Linked DNA regions of Cohnella herbarum. The protein of the gene in region 1 interacts with the protein of each later gene in a pairwise test. Links are inferred from orthologs where the notes say so. Each region holds a gene or a part of one and is shown on either strand. Other genes may lie near its edges. The genes, in order: pepT and tpiA.

Region 1 (15,640 bases):
AGTGAAATCTTGTGCCCCGGATTTGGCGATCATCGATATCGGAATGACGGGGATGAGCGGTCTGGAATTGGCTCTGAGGTTAAACAAGGAGCGGCCGGAGATCAACAAGATCATGCTGACGGGATACGATAAATTCGCCTACATTCAGACGGCTTTGCGTGCCGGAGCGACCGATTACCTGCTTAAGCCCGTCCAACGGGACGAACTGGTGAACGCTTTCGCGAAGGTCGAAGAGCTTCTGATCGAACGCAATCGGCAGTCGAAGCTGCTGTTGGAGAAAACGGTACTGGAATGGACGATGACCAAGAAGGACGAAAGTTTAATATTGCTGGAACGGTTGCTGGACGGAGAAGGACTGCTGGACGAGGATGTTCGATATGGGATTATTCTTAGGTTTCAATATCGTAATGATCCGGAAGCGGATAGCAGGCGGGTAGAATCGCCTGAGGCTTATTGGATGGCGGATTATGAGAAGTCGCATCGGGGCCTGCTCAAAACCGTAGACGTGGTCTTGTCTAACGTTTGCGAGATGACATTCGTGGCAGGGCGGGAGTTGTCCGAGCTTAAAGATTGGTTGGAATGCACAGAACAAGCCCCGGACGGAAAAACTCCTCGCTGGGCGCCCTTCGGATACGGAGAGCCGACGGAGGATTTGCGGCAGCTTCCTTCGGCGTTCCGTCAAGCGCAGGAGATGTTGTACCGAAGCATACAGCCCTTGGACGAGTCTAATCCGGACGAAGAGACCGTGCGTATTAATCGACTTGCCGTTGCAATCGAAATGAACGATCTGAAAGCAGTGAATGATTTGCTGAATTTATGGCGACGGGATCTAGGGCAGTCGAGCGAGCGTCATCCCGTATGGATGTTCGGGCGGCTCATCCGCTTTGTCGCCTTCTTCGTCGGTCTTCAAGCCACAAGAATGCCATCGGCGTTACTTACGGAGATGAACGCGGATATCACCCGGCTTTCGGGTCAATTGCTGTTCAACGGAGATCCCGTTACCTTGTTGTCCACGATCGATCAATTTATCGAGAAAGTTGCCCAGATTAAGCCGGATAGCTTCGACGAGCGGAAAATTATCGGCAAAGTAAAGGAAATGATGCGGAGAGAATACGGGAATCCGGACTTTTCTCTTGAGCAAGCGGCGTTGCGCGTGCATCTAAATCCCACTTATCTGAGCGAGCTGTTCAAGGAGACGACGGGTCGCAAATTCATTGATTACCTGACCGATATTCGGCTCGATGAAGCTAGGCGGTTGTTGCTGGAAACGGATATGAGAATGTATGAGGTGTGTTCATCCGTCGGTTATACGAGCTCGAAATATTTTAGCACCTTATTCAGGAAAAAATTCGACGTGACTCCGACGATGTACAGGGACGGTCCCGTCCTTGAGACGGACTGAGGTAAAGTATCGGTGAGGCGGTTCATGTAAACCTCGGGGCGTTTTTTTGGGATTGCGTTCGTTTTTTTAGGGAAGTCCGAGCGACTTTGCCCTATAGATTGCAGGTTCCGAAAATAAGAGAAGAAACAAGAATTTTAAGTGATTTTCATGAACGCCTCTTTTTCTTAGGATGAAGAAGAAGTAAGTAATCCATTGGAGGCTATACGATGAGAAGAAAAGGGCTAGGTTTGTTGGCATTGACAATGATGTTGGTTCTGGTGCTAAGCGCTTGCGGCGGCAACAATAAAGAAAACGGCGCAAGTCCGTCCGCTAGCGGAACGACTCCAGCTTCGGAATCGGCGCCGCAATCGGCGGAACCGTCGGCTCCCGCAGCGGAAGTCGAATTGAAGGTGTCGGGGTATAAATCCGGTACGGAGCTCGGAGCGATTCCGGAATTGAACGAGAAGTTCATGAAAGAAAACCCGGGAATCAAAGTGAAATACGAAGGCATGCCGGGCGGGCAGTTCAAGGAATTCATCAAGACCCGTTTCGCCGCCGGAGATGCTTCCGACGTTATCCTTATGCACCCGGGCTTGTCGGACGTTCTCTCTTACGGCAAAGCGGGATACCTGATGGATCTTGCGGGCGAACCGTTTATCTCCAACTTCTCGGAAGCGTCTTTGAAAGCGACTTCATTGGAGGGTAAAGTGTATGCGATTCCTAACGATATGAACGTCATGGGCGTGTATTACAACAAAGAAATTTTCGAGAAGCTGGGTTTGGCTACTCCTAAGAACTGGGATGAATTCGTAGCCGCCGCGGAAGCGATCAAGCAATCCGGCGTGTTGCCGATCGCAATCGGTAACAATGACGGTTGGATGACGCTCGCGGCGCTCTACACCGTCGCTCCGGCGCTCGTCTACGGTACGACGCCCGACTTCGATGCCAAGCTGAACGAAGGCACGGCAACGTTCGCGGGAGCATGGGACGATACGGTTAACAAGTGGTTCTCCTTGAACGAGAAAGGCTACCTTACCGAGAAGAGCACGGGCGTCAACCTTGACCAGGCGCAGAAAGCTTTCGCGACGGGCAAAGCTGCAATGTACATCGACGGCAGTTGGTCGTTAGCCGGAATCATGAAGTCGAATCCGGACTTGAAATTAGGCATGTTCGCGATGCCGTCCAACGCTGCGGGGCAAGAGGTCGTGGCATCGGCTGCGGTAGGCACGACTTTCGCGATTAACAAGGACACGAAAGTAGCCGATGCGGCTAAGAAGTATCTGGCATTCTGGAGCCAAGCCGAGAATCAGAAGGTATGGACGAAGAGCCAGCAAGGGTTCATGACGATCAATGGCGAAACCGGCGACATCGACGAAGCCTTCAAGGAAATCGCCGACGTTGTCGCAAGCGGCAACAGTTACCCGTTCTTGGATCAAGGATGGCTCTACGGCGGCGCGGCCACTACGGAAATGATGACTTCCGCTCAAGGCGTATATCTCAAGGCGATTACGCCGGCGGGCATGCTCGAGAATATGGATAAAGCTTGGAAGGAAGCCGCTAAGATGAAGTAGGCATAAATAATTTTGTTTTCCTGAAACGCTACTGACACGCTGTTGTCAGTAGTGTTTTCTTATAGTTTAATTAAATCTAAGGAAAGCAAGGTGAACGGTTGATGGATACACGGGAAAGCTTGAAGCGTTTGGAAGAGACGGTCGATTATTATTTGGAGCAACTGGAGGGCATTGCGGAAGAGCCGCTTAGTCGCAAGCCCAGCGAGGAAGAATGGTCGATCGGACAATTGTACGTCCACTTGATTCAATCGTCGAGGTTTATGAACTTACGCCATATCGGGCTATGCCAAGAAGGCAACGATCCAGCGATTGTCGTAGGGGGCGTCAAGAACGAAGCGGGGTTTGAGGTTTTTCGCAATAGCGGCTTCTCCGACGTGAAAATCCATGTCCCGCCTTCCCCGCAGTATACGCCGAAGCAACCGGACGGCAAAGCGGAGTTGAACGAAGGGATGCGCGCGCTCGTGTTGAGTATGAAGGAGATCGAGCCGAAGCTCCAAGAAATTCCGCCGGAGCACACGGTGCTGCACCCCCGATTGGGAGCGTTAAACGCAGAGGAGTGGTTTAAAATGGTGGAAATCCATTTCGGACACCATCTGAAGCAACTGCGTCGTCTACAGCAGTTCATAGGCGCTGGAGCTTCATGAACAAGACGGATCGTATGCTTGCCATTATATTGGAACTCCAGCGTAAGGGCATGCGGAGGGCGGAGGATCTCGCGAGCACGTTCGAGACGAGCGTGCGGACGATCTATCGCGACGTGCAAGCGTTAAGCGAGGCGGGGGTTCCGATTATCGGAGCGCCGGGTACGGGGTATTCTTTAATGGAGGGATACTTCCTGCCGCCGATAAGTTTCTCGGTGGACGAAGCCGTGGCTTTGCTGATCGGAGCCGACTTCATCGAGCAAAGATTCGATCGGGAATACGGGGAGCGGGCGAGGGCATCCCGCGGCAAAATCGAAGCCGTGCTTCCCGAGAGCGTCCGCAGGGCGGCAAACGAAGTGCGTGAAACGATCAAGCTGCCATCGACCCTGGAGGAAGCCATCGACGAAGCGGAGAGAGCGAGAGTAGCTAAACTTCGCGAGGCGATATTGATGCGGCGTAAAGTCAGCTTCGATTATACGAAAGCAAAATCGGGATTGGTGGCTCACCGTCACAGCATACGTACCGCTCGTCCATACGGGTTATCTTTCGTATATGGCTCATGGGTATTGGTAGGCTTTTGCGAGCTTCGCCAAGAGATTCGACATTTTCGGCTATCCCGCATGACGGGGTTACAGGATCTGGATGAAACGTTCGCGTTTCCTCCAGATTTTCGCATGAGCAAATACGTTCCCGCGGACGACCGTCCGATAGAAGTACGAGTTCTTGCCAGTCCGCGGATCGCGGATCGGGTGAGGGAGGCCAAATATTTTTATATCGTATCTAAGGAGGATGTTCACGATGGTCTGTTAGTCGTTCTGCGCGTAAGGACTCCCGAGGATGTGCTGCAATGGGTGCTGGGTTGGGGATCGGAAGCCGAGGTGCTGGAACCGGAAGCGCTTAGGCAACGAGTCCGCACCGAAGCGGAACGAATGCTTGGACGTTACTAGGAGGAGGAGATCGTTTTGTTATTTAGGGATCCGATACTAGAGGGAATAAGAACCGGAAGCATCGACGTTGCTTTCCGCTTGTGGAACAAACCTCGGGTACACGCGGGTACGCAACTTCGCACGCCGATTGGCGTCGTAGAGATAATGGCTATTGAAGCCGTATCCGAGGGTGACATCGCGGATGAAGAGATCGCGCGCGCCGGGTACGCCTCCCGTCAAGAGATGCGGAAGGAATTAGGCAAATTCGGAGGAACGACGATGTACCGGATCGCGCTTCGGTATGCCGGGTCGGATCCAAGGGAGACGCTCAGGGAACAGGATGAATTAACGGATTCCGAGCTTGCGGAGCTGCGGAACAAGTTGGAGAAGATGGACAAGCTAAGCCGCCGAGGACCTTGGACTTTCGAAATGCTCTGGATCATTGGAAAGTACCCGGGACTGAGGGCGACTGAGCTTGCCGATCACATCGGATGGGAGCCGGACAAGTTCAAAATATACGTTCGTAAACTGAAGGAGCTCGGTCTCACGATCAGCTTAGGAACAGGGTACAAAATATCCCCCCGCGGAGAGATTGCGATGAAACGTTATCGAAACGAAGATATGTGCTAGAATGGGCTTACGATGTCTGTCCATTGGAGGAGAACGCGATGAGTGAATACTCCGTTACGGAAACCGAACATCATGCGATCTTGCAGAGCGAAGACGACAAAAAAATAAGCCACTACGAAAAAGTCAGGGAAGATATCAGGGGAGAAATCAAGCTGCGCATTCGCATGAGGGGAAGGTTCGCAACGTATATGGTCACGTTGTTGGCGCTTCTGTGCGCCGTCGCTTTCGCGGATGACGGATATCGGCATGTGCTTCTCGTCGCGCCTTTTCTATCGGTGTTTTTCACGACCCAGATATTGTACAGTTACCGCAAGCACGAGACGCTGGCCCGATATTTGAGAGACGTGATCGAACCCGCGTTAGCGAAGCTGCACCAGATTGACCCGACTCGCGAATGGCACGCCTACGGGCATAAAACGGCACGATCCGGATTCCATAGAAACTTCTTGTTATGGGCGATGTGGATCGTCTGCGCGGGATTGATGACCTTCCTGTGGTTCCAATCGGCATCCGATTTCCGACTGACGGTTTACCTTTTCGCTGGAGTTTATTTGATCGCGATGATCGCGGTTACCCTAACGTTCATGGGAGATTCGACCGTTCGATGGAAGAGCAGACGCCAGGATACGGCTCAACAGACCGCTACGGGAGCTTATTTATCGTAGAGAGAGGATAGACGCATGCAGCCATTTACGAAACGGGTTGTCGAGATTATCAAGGGAATACCGGAAGGGTACGTCATGACGTACGGGCAAATCGCCGAAACCGCGGGGAGCCCGAGAGGGGCCAGGCAGGTCGTTCGAATCCTGCATTCGCTGAGCGCGAAGCATGACCTGCCTTGGCATAGAGTCGTGAACGTGAAAGGAGAAATCGCGATTCAGGACGGGGAATCCAAGTATATGCAGCAGCACTATTTGGAAAACGAAGGCGTCGAGTTCGGCTTGAACGGACTAATCGATCTTGAAGTTTATCGATTTAACCCGCCGACCGCGTCTGACCTGCCTGTTCAAAAAGCTTAACGATCTCGATGATCACGTTAGTCGCTTTGATCATCGTATCAACGGATACATACTCGTATCGGCCATGGTAATTTTCGCCGCCCGTGAAGATGTTCGGCGTCGGCAAGCCCATGTAAGATAGCTGGGAGCCGTCGGTTCCGCCGCGAATAGGACGTACGATCGGCTCGATGCCGAGGTTCACCATCGCTTGGTGGGCGATATCGACGATATGTTTGACGGGCTCGATTTTCTCGCGCATATTGAAGTATTGGTCTTTGATCTCCAGCAAGATGCGATCTTCCCCGTAAGTCTCCTTTAGCTCCTCGACGATGCCGATAAGTTCGGTTTTTCTTCCTTCGAACCGTTCCCGGTCGAAGTCCCGAATAATGTAGTGAAGCTTCGTTTCCTCTACGTCCCCTTGTATCGAGATCAGATGAAAGAAACCTTCGTAGTCCTCCGTATACTCAGGGGCTTCTTCCGCGGGCAATCTGTTGTTGATTTCCATCGCGATCTTCGCCGAGTTTACCATCTTGCCTTTAGCCGTACCGGGATGAACGATCTTTCCCGTGCACGTAATTCGGGCGACGGCGGCGTTGAAGCTCTCGTACTGAAGCTCGCCTAGAGGACCGCCATCCATCGTGTAGGCATATTTGGCGTCGAATGCGGCGACGTCGAACCGGTGAGGGCCTCTCCCGATTTCCTCGTCCGGGGTGAAAGCGACTCTAATACGGCCGTGCTTGATTTCCGGATGTTTGAGCAAGTAGGCCATCGCGGTCATAATCTCGGTCATGCCGGCTTTGTCGTCCGCCCCTAGAAGCGTCGTTCCGTCCGTCGTGATCAGGGTTTGTCCTTTGTAGCCGGAGAGTTCCGGGAAATCCCTCGGAGATAGAACGATATTTAGAGCTTCGTTCAGGACAATATCCATTCCATCGTAGTTCTCGACAAGCTGAGGATTAACCCCTTTTCCCGTAAAATCGGTCGCCGTATCTATATGGGCGAGGAAGCCGATCGTCGGGATTTCTTGATCGGTATTGGCGGGTAGGGTTGCCATGACGTAGCCGTTGGCATCGATCGTGACTTCCTCCATGCCGATTTCCTTCAGTTCCTCTACTAACATTCTTCCAAGCGTTAATTGGCCTTCGGTAGTCGGACAATTCTGGCTGCTTTCGTTAGACTGAGTATCCACTTGCACGTATCTCGCGAATCTCGTTATGATCTCTGTTTTCATGTGGGTTCAGCTCCTTGATACTAATGATGTTATTGTACCAGAGTTCTGAACGAGGATGAAATGAGGGGGCAATGAGTTAAACGCGGCAAGGATACAACGAGAATAACGAGAAGGCTTTCGCCGTTATCCCTTTCGCTCAGTGGCATATGTGGTACGGCTTATGGGCATGGAAAAAGCGATGCTATTAGATGCGGGAGGCGCGATGTCATAGGATAGTGTGAGGAGGCTTTTGCCGTTATCCCTTTCGCTCAGTGGCGTATGGTACGGCTTATGGGCATGGAAAAAGCGATGCTATTAGATGCGGAAGATGCGATGTCGGAGGATAATGCGAGGAGGCTTTTGCCGTTATCCCTTTCGCTCAGTAGCATAGGCGGCACAGGTATGGGGCATGAAGGAGCGCTGTTATTTGTTGATGCGAGAGAAAGGAAAGCGCCAAGGTGGAGGTTGTTTTGGAAGGAGAGTCTCATGGTCGCTTTTTGCGACAATGAGGAGGGATTTTCCAGTGGGTGGAGCTCTATAGTCACTTTTTGCGACAATGAGGAGGGATTTTCCAGAGGGTGGAGCTCTATAGTCACTTTTTGCGACAATGAGGAGGGATTCCCCCGAGGGTGGAGCTCTATAGTCGCTTTTTGCGACAATGAGGAGGGATTCCTCCGAGGGTGGAGCTCTATAGTCGCTTTTTGCGACAATGAGGAGGGATTCCTCCGAGGGTGGAGCTCTATAGTCGCTTTTTGCGACTACGGGAGCACTCCTGAGCGAATGGGATAGCGTAAAAGGGGCGCGAAAATGCTTCAGGAGCCCGAGAAAGAATCGACCATTTTCCGGAGACGCCGGTCAAGAGCTCGATTCGGTCGGCTCCGAAGCATATCGCGGCTTTAACGCTCGATACGCGCGCGGATGGCATTGATTTCGAGAACTATCCTAAGCGCTTTCCTAGCGGAGGTTTGCATTATCCTGACTCGCCTGCGTCTGCAAGACATAGTCGACTAGCAAACGTACCCCGAACCCCGTTGCTCCGGCCATTTCGTATCCTCTATCGGCTGAAGCTTGGACGGTGTTCGCCATGTCGATATGGGCCCAACGGGCGGAGTTCCCCGCGAACTTCCGCAAGAAAAGAGCCGCTGCCACGGCACCGCCATAAGCGCTGGAGCTAATGTTGTTAACATCGGCATATTCGCTGCGAAGCAATTCTTCATCTTCGTCGACGAGGGGCATCGGCCATACCCGTTCCCCGTTATGCTCGCCGATTGAACGAAGCGCCTCCGTGCATCGCGCGTCTCCCCATACTCCGGCAACGCGTAACCCGAGCGCATGTCCGACGCTCCCTGTTAACGTAGCGATGTCGATCATCTCGCTCGCTCCGAGACGCCGAGCATGCAATAGGGCGTCGGCGAGAATGAGCCTGCCTTCCGCATCGGTGTTGCCGACCTGAACGGTCATGCCGTTCGGATAGCGAATGATCGAGGAGGGGAGCAAAGCTCCTGCTCCCGGTACGTTATCCGCGACGGCGATCAATAAGACGACGTTAACGGAAGCTTCGCTGCGGATCAAGTAATCCATCGCGCCGATGACCGCGCAAGCGCCGCCCATATCGAAACGGGCTTCGCTGAGATCCCGTCCCGTTTTGACGTTCATACCGCCCATATCGAACGTCATGCCTTTACCGATCAACGCGATCATCGGCAACGCGGGATTCGAAGAGTACGTCACCTCGACTAGCGCAGGTTGATGGCGACTGCCTTGCCCAACAGCCAAGAGGCCGTTCATTTCGTGCTGACGTAACTCGTCGCCTCGGTAGATTTTCAAGCCGACGTTCGGCCGTCCGGCGAATAACAACTCGGTTTGCTCGACTAGCCGTTCCGGCGTCATCACGTTAGCGGGCTCGTTGCACCAATCTCTCGCCAGCATAGCGCTTTCCGCGCGGAGCACCGACCTAGACACGCTATGCGCCAACTCTTCAGCATTTCCCGAGCCGCAGACTAGCAGAAGATGTTCCAATGTCGGTTGCCGAGGGTTCATTTTATATTTATCGAACGTATATCCGCCAAGCAGCCATCCTTCCGCCCATGCCTGGACGGTTGCTTCCGGCATCTGCTCTACCGACGGCTTATCCAAAAATACGGCAACCGTTCGGTAGCCTTCCCGGACAATCGCCCGGGAAGCGCTGCCTGCCACGCGCCGGATGACCTCGGCATCGAGGCGATCGGCGGAGCCGAGTCCGACGAGCGCCGCGTGACGCGAGCCGTGAGCCCCGTACAGCAAGGTCACTTTTCCGGCGGTAGCCATGGATGGCTTGATCTCAAACTCGAAATCTAGCTCGGAATCTAGCTCGGTAAGCGAAGCCTCACCTTCAAGAACGAGATAGACCGCTAAGTCCGCCGAGCAGTGACCGCTATCTAGTCTTTCGACGACTTTGATTTCCACGTGAGTTCGTCCCCTTCCTCGTGCGCCGGATATTCTAAATTCGCCATTTCGAAGATGGCTTGGGCGTACATAGCCGTCGCCTTCAGGAGACTATCGATGGAGATGGATTCATCCTGCTGGTGGGCAGTGTCAAACTCTCCGGGGAACAGAGGGCCGAACGCGACGCAGTTCACCAGCTTGCAAGCGTAAGTACCGCCTCCAGTCGAAAGAAGAGTTGCTTCTTGACCGGTATGATCCCGATAAATGGCTTGCAACGCTTTAATCATCGGATGGTCGGCAGCCACTTGATGCGGCGGTTTAATGATCGGGGGAGTTATTACGAATCCGTACTCCCCGATCTTCGATTCGATCATCGATACGATAGTCTCGCCGTTCGTACAGGCCGGGAAGCGTATATTCAAGTGAAAATAAGCTTCTCGGACAAGCGGGTCGTATCGAAGCAAGCCGACATTAACGGTTAACGGCCCGGTCGCTTCGTCTCGGCATGCGATCCCGAGCGCTTCTCCCGAAGTGTCGCCTGCTAGCAATTCAACCGCTCCCTTAATAAACCGTTGGTCGTCTCCTTCGAACGATTGCCCGTATAGAAAGGTCAACAAGCGCATTCCCGCGTTATTGCCCGTCTCCGGAGCCATGCCGTGCGCGGATGTTCCGTGCATGCGGAGGATCGCGACGCGATGAGCCGAAGATGACGCTAAATCGGACATGCTCTCGCTTTCGAGCTCATGAGTGGCGGAAAAGAACCGGTAATCCGAGATGAGCGCCTCTAACCGAGTCGGGGAACCTTGAATAACGGCTTCAGCGAAATCCGGTACCATGTTGGCCGCCGTTCCCGAAGTAAAGCTCATTAGCCGATAGATTCGTTCCTGATCGGACACAGACTTGGACTCCAGCTTGGACTCCAGCTCGGCCTCAGACTCGGCAGACGGGGGCGAATCATCGGCAAACCGTAAAGTCATCCGGGAATTGACCTGCCCCTTCTCCGCATGGACGATCGGGAAGTCGGCATCCGGCGTGAATCCCGCTAGCGGAGGCCTCTCCAGACGATTATAGGTTTCCATGCAGTTCATACCCGTTTCCTCGTCCGTCCCGATAATGATCCGGATACGATGACGAAGCGGTAACCCGAGCTCTTTCACGATGAGCAAACCATACAAAGCTGCGATGGCTGGACCCTTGTCGTCCAGGGCGCCGCGCGCGTAAAGCCTTCCATCGCGTATCGCGGGTTCGTAAGGAGGGGAAGTCCACTCCCCGCTGGCGGGGACGACGTCCACGTGGCTAAGCACCGCGATATAATCGTTGTGACCTTTCTCTCCGTTGCCCTTATTCGCATACTCTCCCTTGCCAGGATTTCCGCTCTCGCTATCGCCCGAGCCGTCGCCGCCGTATTCCGCATAACCGACGATTCCCTCCAGGTTAGCGGTCCGAAGCCCTTCTCGATCGGCCAGCTCCAACATATATGCCAGCGCTTTGGCGGATTCGATTCCTAGCGGCATGCCGGGGGCAGCCGATGCTTCGTCCTTCACGCTCGGGATGGCAAGAAGCGACGACAAGTCGCGCAGGAGCGCTTCTTGCCGTCGCTTTACTTCCGATGTCCAATCGATGCCGTTCATGCTTCTTTCCCCCGTCGCAGAGTAAACACGCTGCGATTCTCGCCGATGATCAGACCGTTATCGTTCCGAATATCGGGAGAACCGATCTTGTACATTCGGGCGATCGTATCTTGGTTTGCATACCCGATCTGCTCGAGAATGGAGGCAACCGCGATCGGCCACTCGTCCTCCGATCCGTCGACCACTTTTAAGGCGAATGCCAAGCGCTCTTTCTTGAGCGCGAAGCAGTAAATGCCTTTGGCGCCGCCCTTCGCGACGATATTGTCGTCCATGAGCAGGTTCGGGCAGATCAAATAGTCGGCCGATATCAACGTCGGATAAGCGTTCATCAACCTCGTTACTTTTTTGACAGCCTCCCGCAAAGCTCCATCCTCGATCAAATCCGGACAAGCGAGCTTCAAGAAAGCAAGCGCCATGTTCCGAAGCGGCATGCCGAACACCGGGAATCCGCAGCCGTCCGTGCCGATGCGGATATCCTCGATGGGGCATTCGGAGAGCTCGGCCGCAATGGCGGCGATTCGCTTCTGAGCCGGATGGTCCGCGGAATAATAGTCCTCCAGCGAATGACCCATTCCGATGCAATAGGATAGCACCCCGAGGTGTTTACCCGAGCAATTGTGGTAGATCCTTCGTTGCGGTTTCTTCTCCGCGACTAAAGTATCTCTGGCATTCGCGTCCAGAGGATAAGTAGGTTTACAGACGAGCGCTTCCTCGTCCAAGCCTAGCTTACTTAGCATCCCTTCAAGCGCTTCGACGTGATAGGGGAGAGCGCGGTGAGAGGCCATCATGATCGCTTGCTCTTCGTCCGTGAACCCGAATTTCTTATCGAAGCCTTCCAGGAAAAAAGGGATCGCCTGAATCGGTTTAGCCGCGGAGCGCATGAACGTTATCCACTCCGGATCTCCGGAGCGATAAGCGATGCTTCCGGTATCGTCTACGCCGCATACGTGTCCGTAGTGGATATTTTCCAAATACCCGCCCCGATATTCCTCGACTAGAGGCTCCGCCCCGCCCGTTAGTTCGTTCATTATCTCAATTCCCTCCTCGATTATGGCAACAATTCCAATTCAATAACGGTATCCCGCTCATCGGGAAGTTTCGCGCCCTTCAAGTTAATGAAAGCGCCGCTGTCGATGTCCGAATATTGCTCCGCCATCCAAGGCAGCTCGACTTTAAGCTCCGACCCGTCGCGCAATAACCTTGCGCGCTTGATCTTGCCCTTCAAGCCGGCGAAATAAATCGGCCCGATTCCGCGATCGAATACGTGCGCGTACAGTTTGTTGCCTCTTTGAGTATAACGTCCCCATTCCGGCTTCGCGAGCTCGGAAATTCCGCATCCGTATATGCTTTCGCCGTTCAATCGCAGCCATTCTCCCACTTCCTCCAATACGTTCAGAGAATCGCGGGTCATTTCGCCTTTCGCGTCCGGTCCGACGTTAAGCAGCAGGTTGCCGTTCTTGCTGACGCACTCGACCAGCGTACGAATGACCTGCGCCGATGATTTGTATTCGCGGTCCGTCGAATGATAACCCCAGTTGTCGTTCAGCGTAATACAGGCTTCCCATGGAATGGAAACGCCGTTCGCGTCCACGATGCCGCCCGGCGGAATGATCTGCTCCGGCGAGTAGAAGTCCCCGGCGTATTCTTCCGGCTCCGCCGCCCGGATGTCGCCGCCCAAACGATTATCGATGATGATATCCGGTTGAATGGAGCGGATCATGCGGATGAGCTCCGTCGCTTTCCATTTCTCGCCGGTCATGTTGTCATAGGAGAAGTCGAACCACATGATGTCGATCTTGCCGTAGTCGGTCAGCAATTCGCGAACCTGCCCGTGCATATAGGTCAAGTAACGATCGAAGTCGATCGGTTTGTCTTTGGACGCCTCGTTGTCGCGATCCGGATGAATCCGGTCGCCGTAACCCGGATAATCGGGGTGATTCCAGTCGATGATCGAATAGTAGAGACCGACGGAAATCCCTTCTTCGCGGAAGGCATCGACGTATTCGCGAATGAGATCGCGTCCGGCCGGCGTGTTCGTCGCTTTGAAATCCGTCAGTCGGCTATCGAATAAGCAGAAACCGTCGTGGTGCTTCGTCGTCAAGACGGCATATTTCTGCCCGGCCGCTTTCGCCGCCCGAGCCCAAGCCCGAGGATCGTACCGGGCCGCGTCGAATTCGTCGAAATAGACTTTGTATTGCTCGAACGTCATTTTCTCGTTTCCCCGTAGCCATTCTCCCCTAGCGGGAATCGAATACAAGCCCCAATGGATGAACATGCCGAACCGATCTTGCAGGAATAACTTCGTCCTCTCTTCTCTTGTGCTCATTACTGATAGCCTCCCATTGATCCTCGTAATAGTCGTTAGAAATCTTCATCCCGGTTTTGTCTGATCATTGTCTCCATGATGAATCGGAAGGACCCGCCCGATACCGGAACGGATCCCCCGAGAACTTTTTTATTTGGTTTGCGCGTTGTAAGCTTCTTGGTAAACCTCGAGCAGATGCTTAAGATTCATATTATCGAGCGTCTTTACGTAAGTATCCCATTCCTTCTCGATATCCGCGTCGCCGATGACGAAACGAGCGAGCATTTCGTCCACGTAATCGTTAACGGTTTTCGAGAGATCGGCCACTTCCGTCGCTTGCTCGTTCGTCATGAACAACGGAGGAACGGTTGCGATGTTCGCCGCTTTGTAGGGCTCGTAGTTGTTTTTCGTTTCGTTATACAGAATAACCTCGAGATCGTCTTCGCCTTTGCTGACCGCGCTTAAGCGGAATTCGTTGGAGCGAAGGGCAGGGCCGGTTTGCGCCCAGTTTACGTTCTGTACTTCTCCGAAGGACTTCAGCTCGGACCATTTCGCCGGTTGGCCGTTGATGCCGATCTCTCCTTCGGTCGCATCGCGCCATTCTTCGCCCGGACGACCGTAGTTGCTGCGCAAAGTGTGCTCGTATTCGTATAGTCCGTCCGCCCAACGAAGCGCGACTTCCGGATTTTTGGCTTTGTTCGTGATGAGGAAGGAGCCTGTCGTCAAGCTAGTCGCGTCAGTCGGCGCATACTGAACGCCTGCAGGGCCTTTCAATACGGGAACGGTCTTATACTCGCTCCAACGGCCGCTTTCTCCGAGCAATTGCGTGAAGACGCCTTGATGTCCGCCGGTGGAAGCGCCGAGAAGGACGGTATCCGGATTTTCCCCGATTTGAATGAGCTGGTTGTCGTCTTGCGTGAACGATTCCGGCGCGATCAGGCCTTCCGAGTACATTTTGTTCAGATACTTCAAGCCTTCTTTCCACTCCGGCTTCGTGAACGAAACGTCCAGCTTGCCGTCTTGGACGTACAGGTGTTTGGTCGTACCGTAAATCGGATTATAAATAAACGAGTTCATTAAGAAAGCATCGATGGAAGACCGCCAAGATTTAGGAGAGATGGACAAAGGAATTTCGTCCGCTTTGCCGTTGCCGTTAGGATCTTGCGTTTTGAAAGCTTTCAACACGTTGTAGAGCTCTTCTGTAGTCGTAGGCATTTTCAAACCTAGTTTCTCCAGCCAAGGCTCGTAAATCCACATTTTCTGGCTCTGGGAACAGTGGTAACACTCGTTGATTTCGGGAAGGGAATAGATGTTGCCGCCCGGCGCCGTGATCGCGTCCTTGATTTCCGGACGATCGGCGAACAGCTTCTTCGTCTGCGTTCCTTGGCTCTCGATCAAGTCGTTCAGCGGAAGGAACACGCCCTGGGAACCATAGATCATCTCTTGCGCGGGGGATACGTTCATTCCGAAAATGACGTCCGGATAATCTTCGCTCGCCAGCACGAGGTTCAGCTTCTCCTGCATGCTTTGCTCGGGAACGACTTCCCATTCGATATGCACGTTCGTTTTCTCTTCGTACCATTTGGTGAATTCGTTCGTAGAGAAATCCTCGACGAGCGGATTGCCGCGTACCATAACTTTAAGCGTTACTTTTTCGTTAGTGATCGGGTAGGTGCCCGGTGCCGTCAGTAAGCTGTTCTCGGCGCTCGCGCTTCCCGCCGGCGCGCTGGATGCGGCATTCTTCTCGTTGTTGGAACTCGAGCAGGCGGATAGAACAGCCGAGAGCATAAGGACTGTCGCGATCAGGGTAAACCATGATTTTTTCATATAGACCCTCCAATAGTAATTGCGAAGTGGGTTAAACCTTAGCCTTTAATGGATCCAATCATGACGCCTTTAACAAAAAACTTCTGAACGAACGGGTAA
Region 2 (15,769 bases), 1.1 Mb from region 1 along the record:
AGCCTCGTCTCGAACGTACCCAAGCAACGAACGGTCGGTTCCTCCGTCGCGGCGGCATGAGGCGGGGGCATGGAGTGAAGCGCATGATTTTTACTTAATCGGGATACCACCCGCTCGATCGCATCCGGAGTGACGGGTTTCAGCAAATAATCGACCGCGCTTACCCGGAATGCCTCGACCGCATACTGGGGATAGGCAGTCGTAAATACGATCTGTACCCGCTCGTCTATTGCTTTCAGTTTGTCCGCAAGCTCGATGCCTCCCATCCGTGGCATCTCCACATCAAGAAAGGCGGCATCCGGCTTAATCTCCTCATAAGCCGCCAACGCCGCCGCAGAGCTCGTGAAAGTTCCAACAATCGTTAGCGAAGGATGTTGTCCGACCAGTCTTGCCATTAAATCCAGTATCGGTTTCTCGTCTTCCACGATCATGACGCGCATGGCGCCCCCTCCTTCCTATGCTAGCTCCTACCCCGCAGTTTGATCCCCGTGTTCCATCTTCGGCAAAAAAACAATGACCTTCGTCCCCTGTTCCAGAGCGGAGTCAACGGTCACGCTCGCGCCGGGGATCGCCAGAAGCCGCCTTCTCACGTTCGTCATGCCGATGCCCGAATCGTCGGGCCGATCGCCCGTATTAAGCCGATACAGCATATCGTCCGCCATGCCCACGCCGTCATCGGCGATATCGAATCGAACGTAGCCGTTTCCGTCCGTAATCGTCAGCGTGACCGTTCCTTGTCCTTCCTTCTCGAACAGGCCATGCCGGATCGCGTTCTCCACGAACGGCTGAATGCTGAGCGAAGGAATCCGTAAGTCGTCCAACCCGGGGTCGGACAGGAGTCTGAACTCGAAGCGATCCCCAAAACGGGCTTTCTCGATCTCTACGTAAGCTTGAATCAGCTCCAACTCCATGCTCAGAGGCACATGCATGGAATGCAAGTCCCGCTCGAACACGAACCTTAAATAGCGACTCAACATCGATAGCAAGTACGCCGCCTTTTCCCCATCGGTGTAACAAAAAGAAATAATGCTGCTAATCGCGTTATATAGAAAATGGGGCTTAATCTGAGCTTGCAGGAAAGCCATTTCGCTCTTGAGCGCTTGATCCATCGACGTCTTCATCGACAAGAGCGTGCGTACCCGTGCCGTTAGAGTCTTCGGATCGAACGGCTTGGCGATAAAGTCGTTGCCGCCGGAACGGAAACATAATTCGATGTCATGCAGCGAATCCTTGACGGTTGCGAACAAGATCGGCAGGTCGATCACCGAACGCGTTTCCCTGACGTTCCGGCACAGATCGATTCCCGACATCTCCGGCATCATGACGTCCAGAATCATCAGATCGATGCGCGGGTGATCTTCCAGCTTCCGCAGCGCTTCCCTAGCCGAGAACGCCGTCAGCACGTTGTAATCCTCGCCAAGCAAATTCAATAAGATGCGAATGTTGGACGCTTCGTCGTCGACGATAAGCACCGTATGCTCGCGACGCTCATCCACGATGTCCAAGCCGGATAGCGAGGCAGCAACCTCTCTCCGAGCTTGTGACGCCGCTTCCCGTTCCCTCCGAACGGCTTCGCCTTCATAAGCTGCAGGCAACGTAAACGTCATTCTCGTCCCTTGCCCCGGCTCCGACCATTCCACTCCGATCGTCCCGCCCATTCTTTCCACGAGCTGGCGGCTGATGAACAACCCCAACCCCATACCCGTATAACCGTCTTGCGGCAATGAACGGTCCGCTTGCTCGAAATAGCCGAATATCGCTTCGCGGCTCGTTTCCGGGATGCCGATTCCGGTATCTTCGACGGAAATTGCCGCGTGACCCCCGGTTTGCCGGGCGGAGATTTCGATCCGGCCGCTCTTCGTATGCTTGATCGCGTTATGAATCAAGTTGTACAGCACCTGACGAACCCGATTCTCGTCGCCTTTCACGAGCGTATTGGGCTCGATCCGGTTAATCCAGCGTACGTCCTTGCCCGCGAGTTCGAATTCGAGCACCTGGAATGCCGTTTGAGCGACGACGAAGACGTCAAGCACCGTTTCCTGAAGCCGAAGCTCCCCATGCTTCAACTGCACGACGTCCACCAGATCGTTCACGAGCGCCGAAAGCTTCGTCGACGTATCTTGAATGAGCGTTAGCTCGCTGCGTTGCTTGCCCGTTAACTCCCCGGCCTTCTCCTCCAGCAGATAGGAGGCGATATTCTGGATTCCGTGAAGCGGCGTCTTCAGCTCGTGGGACGTATTCGCGAGGAATTCGTCCTTGAGCTGATCCCTGAGAATGAGCTGCTCCGTCAGTTTCTCGGTCTGATCCGTCGCGTTGTTAAGCCGTAACGCAAGAAGCGTGTTCATGAAGGCGATGACCGCGAGCATCGCGACCCTACGCCCGACGTCGGTCTCCACCCAACCATAATAGTAAAACAACCCGAAAACGAAGATCATGACGATGGACAGCAGCATACCGCACAGCAGCGCGATCTCCTTGCGATTGAGCAATTCCCCATCCTGTTTAAAGTAGAGGCGAACAGCCCTATAGAAGTAGAAGGCAACGACTAGCAACACATAATTCCAATTCCAATCTCCAAGCGCTTTATATATACCGGTAGGTAAAGCAACGGCCGCCAACATAAAAAGGGCGATAGGCGAGAGCAGCAAGCGCAGGTGCCATTTGCCGAGCAGTTTTCCATCAAGATGATGGAGGAAAAAGCCGAGAATCGCCATGTTGGACAAACCTACGAAATCGTATATCCTATAGCTCGCATCGTAAGGAACCCACGGCCAAAGCTGAAGCAGCAGCTTATCCCCGAGCAAGGCCAACATCACCAACATCGTCAAAAAAAAGAGGCCGCTGTATAAGTACGACTTATCCTTCCTTCGCATCGTATAAATGCTAATATGGTAACCGCCGAATAACAGCAGGATGAATATGCCCGACAGTTCCGTACCGTAGATGACATTAGCCGAACGAAGCATGTTTGCTTGCGTACCGAACAGAACATCTTCGAAGCCGCCGCCAGTTGGATAAGTATGGTCGGCGACCTGGATAACAATCTCGATTTCCCGGTCATCGGAATCGAAAAAAGCCGTGTAAGGCGTGTTCCCCGGCTCGTAATCGGCCTTGTCGATCGCCGGATTGCCGCTGTGACCCTTCGGGTCGCCGTTAACGAACAACTTGTGGGAGTTAAGAATGTTCATAGTTTTAATCCCGAAGCTTCCTTTTTTTTCCTTCAGCTTCACCGTTAGGCGGTACGTCCCGATGTCCGGCTCCTCCGATGAATCTAACGGATTTATTCCGTACCAGGCGTTCGGAATTTCGACCTTGACGCTTGCGCCTGCATTTCCCGCGCGAAAATCTTCCGGAGAGAGCAGCTTGTCCGGATATAGCTCCCATTCCCCGTCCAGTCTCATGATCCCTTGTTCGCGCAAATCCCATTTGCTCAGATCCAGCACGCCTTGGACGGCGACAGGAGCATCGCTATTCGGAACCGTGAATTTGTAGATGCCCAGCAGAAGCGCGATCGCCAAGAGCGGGATCACCGTAATGGCCAATATTCTGTTCAGTAACGTAACGCCGCCCTTCAAGCTCTTCACCGCCGTCCTCCTCTTTTCTATCCAGTGACCAGCATAAACCCACCCGCTCACAAAAATCTCCCAAAACGCTTCACCGATACTTCCTAGATTATCATAGACCCTTCGACATGAATACGGATGCCAAGCCTCTCAATTAATTAGAAGAAATTTCTGTATACTGGAACAACTTTCCACGCCTTTACATCGTATTATTGATGACATGGACTCGGAAAGGATGAACGACCGAATGGATCAATCTACCGAATCGACCCCGCCCTCCGCTCCACCGCTACTCAAAAAGATGCTCGCAAGGATCGGCAAACGACGAATGATTCTCTACAGCGCCTTAGGCGTAGTTCTTATTCTCGCGTCCATCGCTGCCTATTATATTTATTCTCTCTACTCTTTCGCCGATAAAATCTACGTCAAGCCGGAAGACAGCCAACCGACCGCGGTCATTCCGACGGATGGCAGCAGTCCTTTGCCGGTCGCCGTCATCGAACCGCCCGAATGGGTCGGAGACGAACGAATCAACATTCTCCTGCTCGGCGGAGATTCGCGCGGCGTCAAGGCCACCTCCAAGCCTCGTTCGGACACGATGATGGTCGTTTCCATAGATCCCGTCGACAAGAGCTCGCATATGTTCTCGTTACTGAGAGACACCTATTTAGAAATCCCGCAGCGCGGCTCCAACCGACTGAATGCCGCGATTACGATGGGCGGACCGTTGCTTGCGATGGAGACGGTGAATACCTTGCTCGATTTACCGATCCACTATTACGTGTATACCGATTTCGAAGGGTTTATCTCCCTGATCGACGAGCTCGGGGGCATCGATTTCGAAGTCGACAAAGCAATGAACCGAACCGACAATCGCGACGATCCGAGATATAACATCAAACTGGAAAAGGGCTTGCAGCACCTCGACGGCTTAACCGCTCTACAGTATGTGCGTTACCGCAGCGACGCCTTATCCGACTTCGCGCGCTCGGATCGGCAACGGAAGTTTCTAAGCGCCATCGCCAATAAACTTCAGAGCACGACCTCGCTGCTGAAGCTGCCTCAATTGTTGAACGGCGTCGCTCCCTATATCGAGACGAACATTCCTCCCAGCGATCTGATCAAGCTGGCGCGACTAGGAATGAAGCTCGACACGAGCAAACTGACGGGAATCCAGATTCCTCAATCGGGCGCTTTCACGGAAGAGAGAATTAACGGCATGGACGTACTCGTTCCCGATATCGGGAAGATTAAGAGCTATGTTCAGGAGCAATTGGGTTCTTGAGATGGGCGGAAGAAATAGCGGGAATTATTTCATTTAAAACGATAAAAAGGACGGATCGCGCATAAGCGCAAGGATCCGTCCTTCTTGTTGTCGCGATGACTGACTAAGTTGTCGTGGTTTTGATGCTCTAGTTGTACGATCTTGATGCGATTGCCGAGTATAACGAGCAGCCTGAATTATTTCAGGTTGCTAAGGTTGTAGAACGCCGCTTTGCCGCCGTATTTCGCAGTGGAACCTAAGCGATCTTCGATACGAAGCAATTGGTTGTATTTCGCAACGCGGTCCGTACGGGACGGAGCGCCTGTTTTGATTTGACCGGCGTTCGTCGCTACTGCGATGTCCGCGATCGTGCTGTCTTCGGACTCACCGGAACGGTGAGAGATAACAGCCGTGTAACCGGCGCGTTTCGCCATTTCGATCGCATCGAAAGTTTCGGTAAGCGATCCGATTTGGTTAACTTTAACGAGGATGGAGTTACCCACGCCTTGTTTGATTCCGTCGGACAGACGCTCGGTGTTCGTTACGAACAGATCGTCGCCAACGAGTTGTACTTTGCCGCCCAATTTCTCGGTAAGCAATTTCCAACCTTCCCAATCGTCTTCGGAACAACCGTCTTCGATGGAGATGATCGGGTATTTATCCGCCCAGCTAGCAAGCAGGTCAACGAATTCAGCAGAAGTGTAAGACTTGCCTTCGCCTGAAAGGTGGTATTTGCCGTCTTTGAAAAACTCGGTAGAAGCAACATCCATACCCAAGAATACGTCAACGCCGGCTTTGTAGCCTGCTTTTTCGATAGCTTCCATGATTGTGGAAAGAGCCTCTTCGTTCGAACCAAGGTTCGGAGCGAAGCCGCCTTCGTCGCCAACCGCAGTGTTCAAGCCTTTTGCTTTCAATACGCCTTTCAACGCGTGGAAAATTTCGGTTCCCATACGAAGAGCTTCGGAGAACGTAGCTGCGCCGATCGGAAGAACCATGAATTCTTGAACGTCGATGTTGTTGTCGGCGTGCTCGCCGCCGTTAACGATGTTCATCATCGGTACCGGAAGCGTCTTAGCGTTGAATCCGCCAAGGTAAGTATACAAAGGCACGTCCAAAGCTTCTGCAGCCGCGCGAGCGACAGCCATCGATACGGCAAGGATAGCGTTAGCTCCCAGCTTGGCTTTGTTCGGAGTCCCATCGAGCTCGATCATTTTTTGATCGATTTCGACTTGATCAAGGGCATCATAACCGATGATTTCAGGAGCGATAATCATGTTAACATTTTCTACGGCTTTCAATACGCCTTTACCCAGGTAACGGCTCTTGTCGCCATCGCGAAGCTCAACCGCTTCGTAAGCACCGGTAGAAGCACCGGAAGGCACGATCGCGGAGCCCAGCGCGCCGGATTCCAAACGAACTTCAACTTCGACAGTCGGATTTCCACGGGAGTCTAATACCTCGCGTGCGTATACATCAGTAATCATCGTCATGAGTAACACTCCTTTAATGGGTTCATATTTTAACGACATAAACGATTTCCGCTATCAGAGGATAACATCCGCCGTTTAGACTTAGTTAGATAACAACGTCTTGCCCGTCATTTGCACCGGCTGAGGAAGCTGCAACAACGTCAGAAGAGTCGGTGCCACATCGGCTAGAATACCGCCTTCGCGAAGCGCATGTCCCGCCTGAGTCACGATGCAAGGAACCGGATTCGTCGTATGTGCCGTGAAAGGACGCTCGTTATCGTCAATGACCATGTCCGCGTTGCCGTGATCGGCGATGATCACGCAAACTCCGCCTTTGGCCGTAACCGCATCGACCACTTTGCCCAGACACTCGTCCGTTGCTTCCACCGCTTTGATCGTCGGCTCCAGAATCCCGGAATGCCCCACCATATCCGCGTTAGCGAAGTTCAGAATGATGGCATCGTGATTGTCCGCTTCGATTTCCTTCACCAGCGTTTCCGTGACCTCGTAAATACTCATCTCCGGCTGCAGGTCATAAGTAGCGACCTTAGGGGAATTAATGAGTATGCGCGTCTCGCCTTCAAGGACATGATCGCGACCGCCGCTGAAGAAGAACGTTACGTGAGGATACTTCTCCGTTTCGGCGATTCTGAGCTGTTTTTTCCCGTGTTGAACGAGAACTTCTCCCAGCGTGTTATCTAACTCCTTAGGCTTATACGCAACGAACCCGCCAACGGTTTCCGCGAATAGCGTCATGCACACGAAATACAGATTTTTCGGAAAAGCCGCTCCGCGGTCGAATCCGCGGAAATCCTCGTTCGTGAACACGTTGGACAGTTGAATCGCGCGGTCGGGACGGAAGTTGAAGAAAATAACCGCATCCTCCGATTCCACAAGTCCGACCGGCTTGCCGTCCGCACCCACGATTACTGTCGGCATGACGAACTCGTCGTATACCGATTTCTCGTAAGATTCTTTAACCGCCGAAATCGGGTCGACAGCCGTCGGTCCGTCTCCGTATACCATCGCGCGGTAGGATTTCTCCGTACGCTCCCAGCGTTTGTCCCGATCCATGGCGTAGTAACGGCCTTGTATCGTCGCGACTTGGCCGACGCCGAGCTCTTCGATCTTCGCTTGAAGTTCGGTCAGATAGCCGACCGCGCTATCCGGCGATACGTCGCGGCCATCGAGGAAAGCATGGATATAAACCTGATCCAGCTCTTCCTTCTTAGCCAACTCGAGCAACGCGTACAAATGCGCGATGTGGCTATGCACGCCCCCATCGGACAGCAGACCGTACAGATGGAGCTTCTTGTTGTTCGTTTTCGCATGCTTTACCGCACCGACTAGAGTAGAATTCTCGTAAAATTCCTGATCGCGGATCGATTTTGAAATCCGAGTCAAATCCTGATAGACGATACGTCCCGCGCCGATGTTCAGATGTCCGACTTCGGAGTTGCCCATCTGGCCTTCCGGAAGTCCGACCGCTTCCCCGCTCGCCGTTAAGGTCGTGTGCGGAAACGTGCTCCAGTACTTGTCGAAGTTCGGTTTCTTCGCTTGCGCTACGGCATTGCCGTGAGAGCTTTCGCGGAGACCGAAGCCATCGAGGATAATAAGCGCAACCGGTTTAGGAGCCGCCATCTTACTTCGCCCCTTCGACTAACGCCACGTACGAAGCCGGTTCAAGGCTTGCTCCGCCGACCAAAGCGCCGTCGATATCGGATTGGCCCATGTACTCGGCAACCGTATTCGGCTTAACGCTTCCGCCGTATTGAATGCGAACCTTGTCGGCGACTTCGGCGCCGAATTGAGCTGCAACTACGCCACGGATATAGCTAGTAACTTCGTTCGCGTCTTCGGAAGTCGAAGATTTGCCCGTTCCGATCGCCCAGATCGGCTCATACGCGATTACGGTTGCAGCGACTTGCTCGGCAGACAATCCCACCAAACCGCCTTCCGTTTGAACGCGAACGACTTCTTTCGTTTGACCGGCTTCGCGCTCTTCGAGCTTCTCGCCTACGCATACGATCGGAGTCAAGCCGTGGCGGAACGCCGCGTGGGCTTTCTTGTTGACGATCTCGTCCGTCTCGGCAAAATATTGACGACGCTCCGAGTGACCGATGATGACGTAGTGAACGCCAAGGTCCTTCAGCATAACTCCGCTAATCTCGCCCGTGAACGCGCCGTTGTCTTCGAAATGCAGGTTTTGCGCGCCGACTTTGATCGATGTGCCTTTAACCGCTTCTACCAACGCCGGAAGCGCCGTGAACGGAGCGCAGATGACGCTCTCCACGCCTGCGACTTCAGCCTTGCCTTTCACTTCGGCAACGAAAGCCGTAGCTTCTCCAGCCGTCTTGAACATTTTCCAGTTACCCGCGATAATCGGTGTTCTGCTCATCTCTGTCACCTCTTATTTGTCGTTAAGTGCTACTACGCCCGGAAGTACTTTGCCTTCCATGAATTCCAGCGAAGCTCCGCCGCCCGTGGAAATGTGATTCATTTGGTCAGCCAGCTTGAACTTCTCCGCCGCTGCCGCGGAATCTCCGCCGCCGATTACCGTATATGCATCCGTCGTTGCGCAAGCTTGAGCAACCGCACGCGTTCCATGGGAGAAAGGCTCGATCTCGAATACGCCCATCGGTCCGTTCCATACGACCAACTTGGAGTTTTTGATAACATCCGCGTAGATTTCGCGTGTTTTCGGTCCGATGTCGATGCCTTCCCAATCAGCCGGAATACCGTCGGTATCCACGATCCGAGTGTTCGCGGTAGCGCTGAATCCGTCCGCTACGACGATATCGACTGGAAGGTAAAAGTTTTTGCCGAGTTGTTTCGCTTTCTCGATGAATCCGAGGGATTGCTCCAGCTTGGAATTGTCGAGGAGGGATTGGCCGATTTCTTTGCCTTGCGCTTTAAGGAACGTGTAGGAAAGACCGCCGCCGATGATGATATTGTCCGCGATCTCGATCATTTTATTGATAACGTCGATTTTATCTTTAACCTTGGAACCTCCCACGATCGCCGTGAACGGACGCTCGGGATTGTTCAAAGCTTTGCCGAGTACGTCCAGCTCTTTCTCCATCAGCAATCCGGATACAGCCGGGATATGGTGTGCGATGCCTTCCGTAGAAGCGTGAGCGCGGTGAGCCGCCCCGAACGCGTCGTTCACGAACAGATCCGCCAATGCGGCGAAAGCTTTGGCCAATTCGGCATCGTTGCTTTCTTCGCCCGGGTGAAACCGAACGTTCTCGAGCAATAGAACTTCTCCGTCTTTCAGCGCGTCCGCTTTCGCTTGCACGCTTGCTCCGACGACTTCGTCCGCTTTGTTCACTTGTTTGCCGAGCAGATCGGACAATCGAGCCGCAACGGGCGTCAACCGCAATTCTTCTACGACTTCGCCTTTCGGACGGCCTAAGTGGCTAGCCAAAATGACTTTCGCGCCTTTCTCGATCAAATACTTGATCGTCGGAAGCGTCTCGCGGATACGAGTATCGTCCGTGATGGCGCCATTCTCTAGAGGTACGTTAAAATCAACGCGGACAAACACCTTTTTCCCTGCAACATCGACGTCTCTTACGCTTTTCTTGTTCAAGAGTCAAACCTCCTCGGGTGGCTGTCAATCTCCGGGCGCAAAGCTAGGCTCCAATGAGGGAGCCCGCCTTTGTGTCCGTATTACGCTTTATCCTGCAAACTCCCCAAGAAGCGCAGTCATGCGCGGGGGAGTTACGCTCTTGCCCTTAACTCCCCTAGAAGCGCAGTCATGCGCGGGGGAGTTACGCTCTACTGATGACCCGAAGCGCCGATAGCGCGAGCGGTGTCACCCCGTTTGCTCCAATAGTAAAGCGTAGTCCCGGTTTGCAAGGCAAATCCGGGACGGAGCGATCTATGCACAATGTATCCCCCCGCCGTCTTCGGAAGCTCCCACGATAACCGCCGGGTGTCCAGAGGGCAGAGCCCTTTGGGGTCCCCCTTCCTGGAGGAAGGGGGATTTAGGGGGATAGTCGAAAAATAGTCGAAAATTTCTTCGGAGAAGAAACTTAAAGTCCTTTAGACGCGATGAAAGCAGCCAAGTCAACGACGCGGTTGGAATAGCCCCACTCGTTGTCGTACCAGGAAAGAACTTTAACCATGTTGCCTTCAACAACCATCGTGTTCAACGCATCGATTGTGGAAGAAGCAGGATCGCCGTTGTAGTCGCTGGAAACAAGCGGCTCTTCGGAGTAGTTCAAGATGCCTTTCAAAGGACCGTCGGCAGCAGCTTTCAGAGCCGCGTTAACTTCTTCAACCGTAACGTTAACTTTCAGCTCGGCAACGAGATCCGTAATGGAAACGTTAGGAGTAGGCACGCGCATGGACATACCGTTCAATTTGCCTTTCAGTTCAGGCAATACGAGGGAAACGGCTTTAGCGGCGCCAGTCGAAGAAGGAATGATGTTTTCAGCCGCTGCACGCGCGCGACGAAGGTCTTTATGCGGAAGATCCAATACGCTTTGGTCGTTCGTGTACGAGTGGATCGTGTTCATCATGCCTTTAACGATTCCGAATTGATCGTTCAATACTTTAGCGAACGGAGCAAGACAGTTCGTCGTACAAGATGCATTGGAGATGATCGTATGAGCGGATGGATCGTATTTGTCTTGGTTAACGCCCATAACGATCGTGATGTCTTCGTTCGTAGCGGGAGCAGAGATGATAACCTTCTTAGCTCCGCCTTTCAAGTGAAGCTCCGCTTTTTCTTTCGCAGTAAAGATACCCGTGGATTCAACAACGATTTCAGCGCCTACGGAAGCCCAAGGCAAGTTGCCAGGATCGCGCTCGGCGAATACTTTAACCGTTCTGCCGTTTACGATAAGCGCGCCTTCGCCCACTTCAACCGTACCGTCCAATTTTCCGTGAGTCGTATCATATTTCAGAAGGTGAGCAAGCGTGTTAACGTCCGTCAGATCGTTGATTGCAACGATCTCTACATTCGGGTTGTTCAGGGAAGCGCGGAATACGTTACGTCCGATACGTCCAAATCCGTTAATACCAACTTTTACTACTGCCATGATTGGTTCCTCCTTGGAATGAGAAAGATTTTTTGATCTATATGTCAGGCGCCTATAGCGCCGAGACCACTGTAATTAGGATTACCGTATTATCGAGCTTAAAACTTCTAGCCTGATTAAACATGCCGCAGAGCAACCGTCGCTGCCGCTTCATCCGTTACCAAGACGTCGTCGTGGCCGAATCTCATGACCGATGCGATCGCTTCGCCCTTGCTGCTGCCGCCAGCGATTCCGATTACCATACCCGCCGCTTCGATATCGTCCAATCGTAAGCCCGCCGTAGCCATTCGGTGAACGACTTTGCCGTCGCGATCGAAATAATATCCGAAAGCTTCCGCAAGCGCGCCGTCCTTAACCAGTTCTTCCTTCGTCTCGTCTTTGAGTTTCCGGCGCCTGGCCATCGTCACCGCGTCTCCGATCCCGTGAACGACGATCCTAGCGCCGCGGATCATATCGACCACTTCGCGAACATTAGGCTCCTGCATGATCGTCTGGTAAGCTTCCTCGCTCAGATGATCGGGCACATGAAGCATGCGATACCTCGCTCCCGTTCGCTTGGCTAATTCCGACGCGATCGTGTTCGCTTGATAATCGACGCTTTCGCCCAGGCCGCCTCTGGCAGGAACGAACCAGTTGTCTTTAAGCTGCGTTGGCGTCGTGAATTGCGAAGCCATACGGGCCATTGTTGATCCTCCCATGACCGCAACGACGTCGCCCGAGGAAAGACTGTCTCTTAACACTCGGCTTCCTGCCCTGCCCAGTTCCATCTTGACATGGTCGGAGTCATCGGAATCGCCAGGCACGATAATCACCCGTTTCAATCCGAAAGCGGTACGAACCGTCTCTTCCAGATCGGATAAACCGAACAACTCCTTGACGATCGGTTCCATCTCTTCCACGAGCTGTCTACCGCTCGCGCTGAGCGTCATACCGGATGCTGCCGTATCCAACAAGCCTTGCGCTCGTAGGATCTCCAATTCCGATCGAAGCACGCGCTCCGTCATATCAACGCCGGTGGCGAGAGTACGACGTCCGATCGTTCCGGCAAGATAGATCCGGTGCAGAATATCGTACCGTTTCTCCATAACCTGCAGAAGATCGGGAAGTAGCTGCTTCTGAATGTCTACGATTTTTCGCATTCTGTTTCGCGTACCCTCCTGAGACCGGATGGTCATCGTCGGCAACGAAGATAAGGTTTTGTTGGACGAAAAACGTCCCACCACATCACTTTAAGTCCCACCTCTATTTTATCTAAATTCGCGAAGGGATGCAATACTTGTCGTACACGAAAATAACAAATTTAAAGACGCGACTTCCCTTGCTTTTTCAGTGTTTATCACATATAATAACTCTTGCTGCATTAATGAGCGCCCGTGGTCCAACGGATATGACGCAGCCCTCCGAAGGCTGAGATTGAGGTTCGATTCCTCACGGGCGCGCCACTTATAACTTTTACCCCATTTGATAGCTTACAGCACAACCGACCGGTCACGCGGTCGGTTTTTTTGTTCCCCTTTTCCCCTCTCAGCTTAATAAAAGTTTCCGTTATTCTGAAGCGTATAGAGGAAAGGGGTGCCACCGGAGAGTTTACGTCCGCCTTTAAAATCGAGTTGTAACCCATACATTCCATTCAAAACAACTCGATTTTAACCAGCGGCGGAGGGGGTACCCCTTTTCGGCATACGCGGATATCAGAATAACTACTTTTTTCATCGCCGAGACCCCTTTGACTTTCTTTGACTTTTGCCCTCAGATTAGCTATGATAAAAAAACCAAATCATGAGGAGGGACGTCAAACATGAGTTTTGTACCTATGGTTGTCGAGCAAACTAACCGAGGAGAACGCGCCTACGACATTTATTCCCGCTTACTCAAGGATCGAATCGTATTTCTAGGTACTCAGGTGAATGACGTGGTTGCAAACTCCATCATCGCCCAGCTGCTGTTCTTGGCGGCCGAAGATCCGGAAAAAGACATCCACTTATACATCAACAGTCCCGGCGGCTCCATTACGTCCGGGATGGCCATTTACGATACGATGCAATTCATCAAGCCGGACGTCTCCACGATCTGCGTCGGCATGGCTGCATCCATGGGAGCATTCCTGCTCGCGGCCGGTGCCAAAGGCAAGCGATTCGCCCTTCCGAACAGCGAAGTCATGATTCATCAGCCGCTCGGCGGCGCGGAAGGTCAAGCTAGCGATATCGAAATACGGGCAAGACGCATCCTTAAGTTGCGAGATAAGCTCAACGGCATTCTATCCGAACGCACAGGTCAACCGCTTGAGCGCATCGAGAAAGATACGGATCGCGACAATTTCATGGAAGCCGAAGTGGCACGTGAATACGGGCTCATCGATAAAGTCATCGACAAAGTCCAATAATCTTCCGACAACGCAAAACGCGTAACGCCGTTCAACAAGAACGGACGTTACGCGTTTTTCCATCCCTTAACATACAGAAAGTCCGCTGTCAACAAAAATTCAATTCTTTGAATGCCCTCTCTGCTAGTCGGACAATCCGTGATATGCTATTTTATGAGGTAATACCATTTACCTCCAATTCTAGTTATCTCTTAGGAACTCTGGAAGAGAGGGATCTATATGCCTGAACGGTCCTATCCGTACTTGGTAGCCAATTCATCTGAAGTCAAAACGCCCGTAAAGAACGTCCACGAAGGCCACTTGGACATGGTAGCCGCTAGACGTTTAAGCGATAAAGCGTCATTGCTTCGCCCGCTAAAAGATGAACATTTATTGGAAGTTTACAGGGAAGCCAAAAAAATGAACTTGTCCAACGAATTCATCGAGCTGCTGGAAGAAGCGCTCTCCATTCGTCAACTAAGTCATTATAGAGAAGCTTAATCCACATCGATGATTCCCATACCTTGACCGTTATCCTTTATGGATGACGGTTTATTTATTCACAGGATGGAATGGCAAATTCTATCTGGCTGCGACGGGTTATTTCGGTTCGCGTACCTCTCCCAGCCGCGTGTGCGTCGGGTGCTGGCACAATTTCGATCGCATACCGCATGAGCTTGCCTGCAGGAACGATTCAAGCACGCAAAAGAGACGGGACTAAGCCCGTCTCTTCACTCCAGTCGCCTCCACACTAACACTTACGACTGGCACAAACTATACGTTCATTTCCTCTCTTACCAGCCACGCTACATCAACCTCAACCCGCTTATTGCATCTCGTATTGAACGGACACCGTCGTGCTGATCTCGATCTGACCGGATTGTACCGAAGAGGAAGCGCCTGCGCTATCGGCCATCGCCTTCATCTGAACACTCGCCATTTCATTAGCATACATCACGGGTCTGTTCTGTACGTCGCCTTGAACGATGTTCATTACGCCTTTGAGCTGACGTTTAGCCGATGTCGCTAGCACGCCAGCTTTCGCCGCAGCGTTGTCCATAGCCTTCTTCAGCGCGTCTAGCTCGTATTGCTCCTTTTTCTCCGTAGAGAATTGCACGCCGTTCAGACGGTTCGCCCCGGAAGCGGTTAACGCATCGAACAGCTTGCCGATTTCCGGAAGTTTCCGGTAAGTCACTTGAATGGAATGCACGGCGATGTATCCTTTAAGGACTTGACCGTCCTTCTCCGTATAATTGTATTCCGGTTGGACGTCAAATCCGGTCGTCTTCACGTCCTTCTTATCAATTCCGAACTTCTCGTACAAAGTCTTCTCAACGCCCGCGAATTTGTCCGCATTGGATTGTTGCGCTTCCGTCGCTTTCGCCCCGCGAGTTTCTACTGCCAAATTTAAGTACGCCACATCGGGCTCAACCATGATCGATCCGCTAGCCCCAACCGTAACCGTATACGGCTGGGTAGTTGCCGCCGGCAATGATTCAGCAGACACGACATCGCCCTCCCCTCTTCCGAATCCAATCCAACCCACTACGACTACCGCCATCGCTACCATCATAATTTGCAGCGTTTTTTGTTTCATGATCCAAACCCCTTTCGAATGTTTGACCTTAAGACGCACTTCGCCACCCAAATGTTTCACCTTTTGTTTAAAAATGCAAAAAACCCCTTAAAGGGGCTCTTTACAAAAGTCACTTATTGGTTCTCTAGCTCTTCTTTGCTTACAAGCTGCACTAAAGCGGTTACAGCTTGCTCTGCGTCGGAACCTTCCGCGCTGATCGCGACTTCCGTACCCGAGCTGATCGCCAAGCTCATAATTCCCATGATGCTCTTCGCGTTAACTTTCTTCTCATCCTTCTCTACAAAGACGTCAGAGGAGAATTTATTGGCTTCTTGCACGAATAGTGCCGCCGGTCTGGCGTGAAGACCCGTTTTAAGCCGAACTACCACCGGCTGTCTCGTCATGGACCGGATACCCCCTATCTTTGTTCGTCCCGCTAATCGGGACCCCCGTGCTACAGTTTCTTGTCTATTATAACATTGATTCG

What was found.
Region 2: the proteins of pepT (region 1) and tpiA interact in binary tests that used the Escherichia coli proteins (3 or more experiments, as listed by UniProt). The link is inferred for Cohnella herbarum from one-to-one orthologs.

What each region holds. Positions count from the first base shown.
Region 1 is NZ_CP051680.1:4,915,092-4,930,731, reverse strand. Bases 5,251-8,066 are described here. They hold pepT (peptidase T), read right to left. Parts: upstream 7,376-8,066; coding sequence 6,125-7,375; downstream 5,251-6,124. Other genes in these bases: HH215_RS21095 (MGMT family protein), read left to right, coding at 5,830-6,168; HH215_RS21100 (hypothetical protein), read left to right, coding at 5,251-5,814. Outside these bases: HH215_RS21125 (response regulator transcription factor), read left to right, coding at 1-1,402; HH215_RS21120 (ABC transporter substrate-binding protein), read left to right, coding at 1,609-2,952; HH215_RS21115 (DinB family protein), read left to right, coding at 3,054-3,596; HH215_RS21110 (helix-turn-helix transcriptional regulator), read left to right, coding at 3,593-4,540; HH215_RS21105 (ASCH domain-containing protein), read left to right, coding at 4,556-5,149; more of HH215_RS21100, read left to right, coding at 5,188-5,250; HH215_RS21085 (leucyl aminopeptidase family protein), read right to left, coding at 8,309-9,799; HH215_RS21080 (Sapep family Mn(2+)-dependent dipeptidase), read right to left, coding at 9,772-11,409; HH215_RS21075 (asparaginase), read right to left, coding at 11,406-12,437; HH215_RS21070 (alpha-L-fucosidase), read right to left, coding at 12,458-13,735; HH215_RS21065 (ABC transporter substrate-binding protein), read right to left, coding at 13,865-15,541; HH215_RS21060 (carbohydrate ABC transporter permease), read right to left, coding at 15,580-15,640. UniProt on the Escherichia coli protein: Cleaves the N-terminal amino acid of tripeptides.
Region 2 is NZ_CP051680.1:6,036,898-6,052,666, reverse strand. Bases 6,817-9,761 are described here. They hold tpiA (triose-phosphate isomerase), read right to left. Parts: upstream 8,695-9,761; coding sequence 7,939-8,694; downstream 6,817-7,938. Other genes in these bases: HH215_RS25825 (phosphoglycerate kinase), read right to left, coding at 8,707-9,761; gpmI (2,3-bisphosphoglycerate-independent phosphoglycerate mutase), read right to left, coding at 6,817-7,937. In the rest of the region: HH215_RS25855 (response regulator), read right to left, coding at 1-440; HH215_RS25850 (hybrid sensor histidine kinase/response regulator), read right to left, coding at 468-3,584; HH215_RS25845 (LCP family protein), read left to right, coding at 3,811-4,848; eno (phosphopyruvate hydratase), read right to left, coding at 5,025-6,317; more of gpmI, read right to left, coding at 6,399-6,816; more of HH215_RS25825, read right to left, coding at 9,762-9,888; gap (type I glyceraldehyde-3-phosphate dehydrogenase), read right to left, coding at 10,334-11,344; HH215_RS25815 (sugar-binding transcriptional regulator), read right to left, coding at 11,461-12,483; ATP-dependent Clp endopeptidase proteolytic subunit ClpP, read left to right, coding at 13,143-13,727; HH215_RS25800 (sporulation histidine kinase inhibitor Sda), read left to right, coding at 13,947-14,207; HH215_RS25795 (SIMPL domain-containing protein), read right to left, coding at 14,533-15,303; HH215_RS25790 (HPr family phosphocarrier protein), read right to left, coding at 15,417-15,686. UniProt on the Escherichia coli protein: Involved in the gluconeogenesis. Catalyzes stereospecifically the conversion of dihydroxyacetone phosphate (DHAP) to D-glyceraldehyde-3-phosphate (G3P).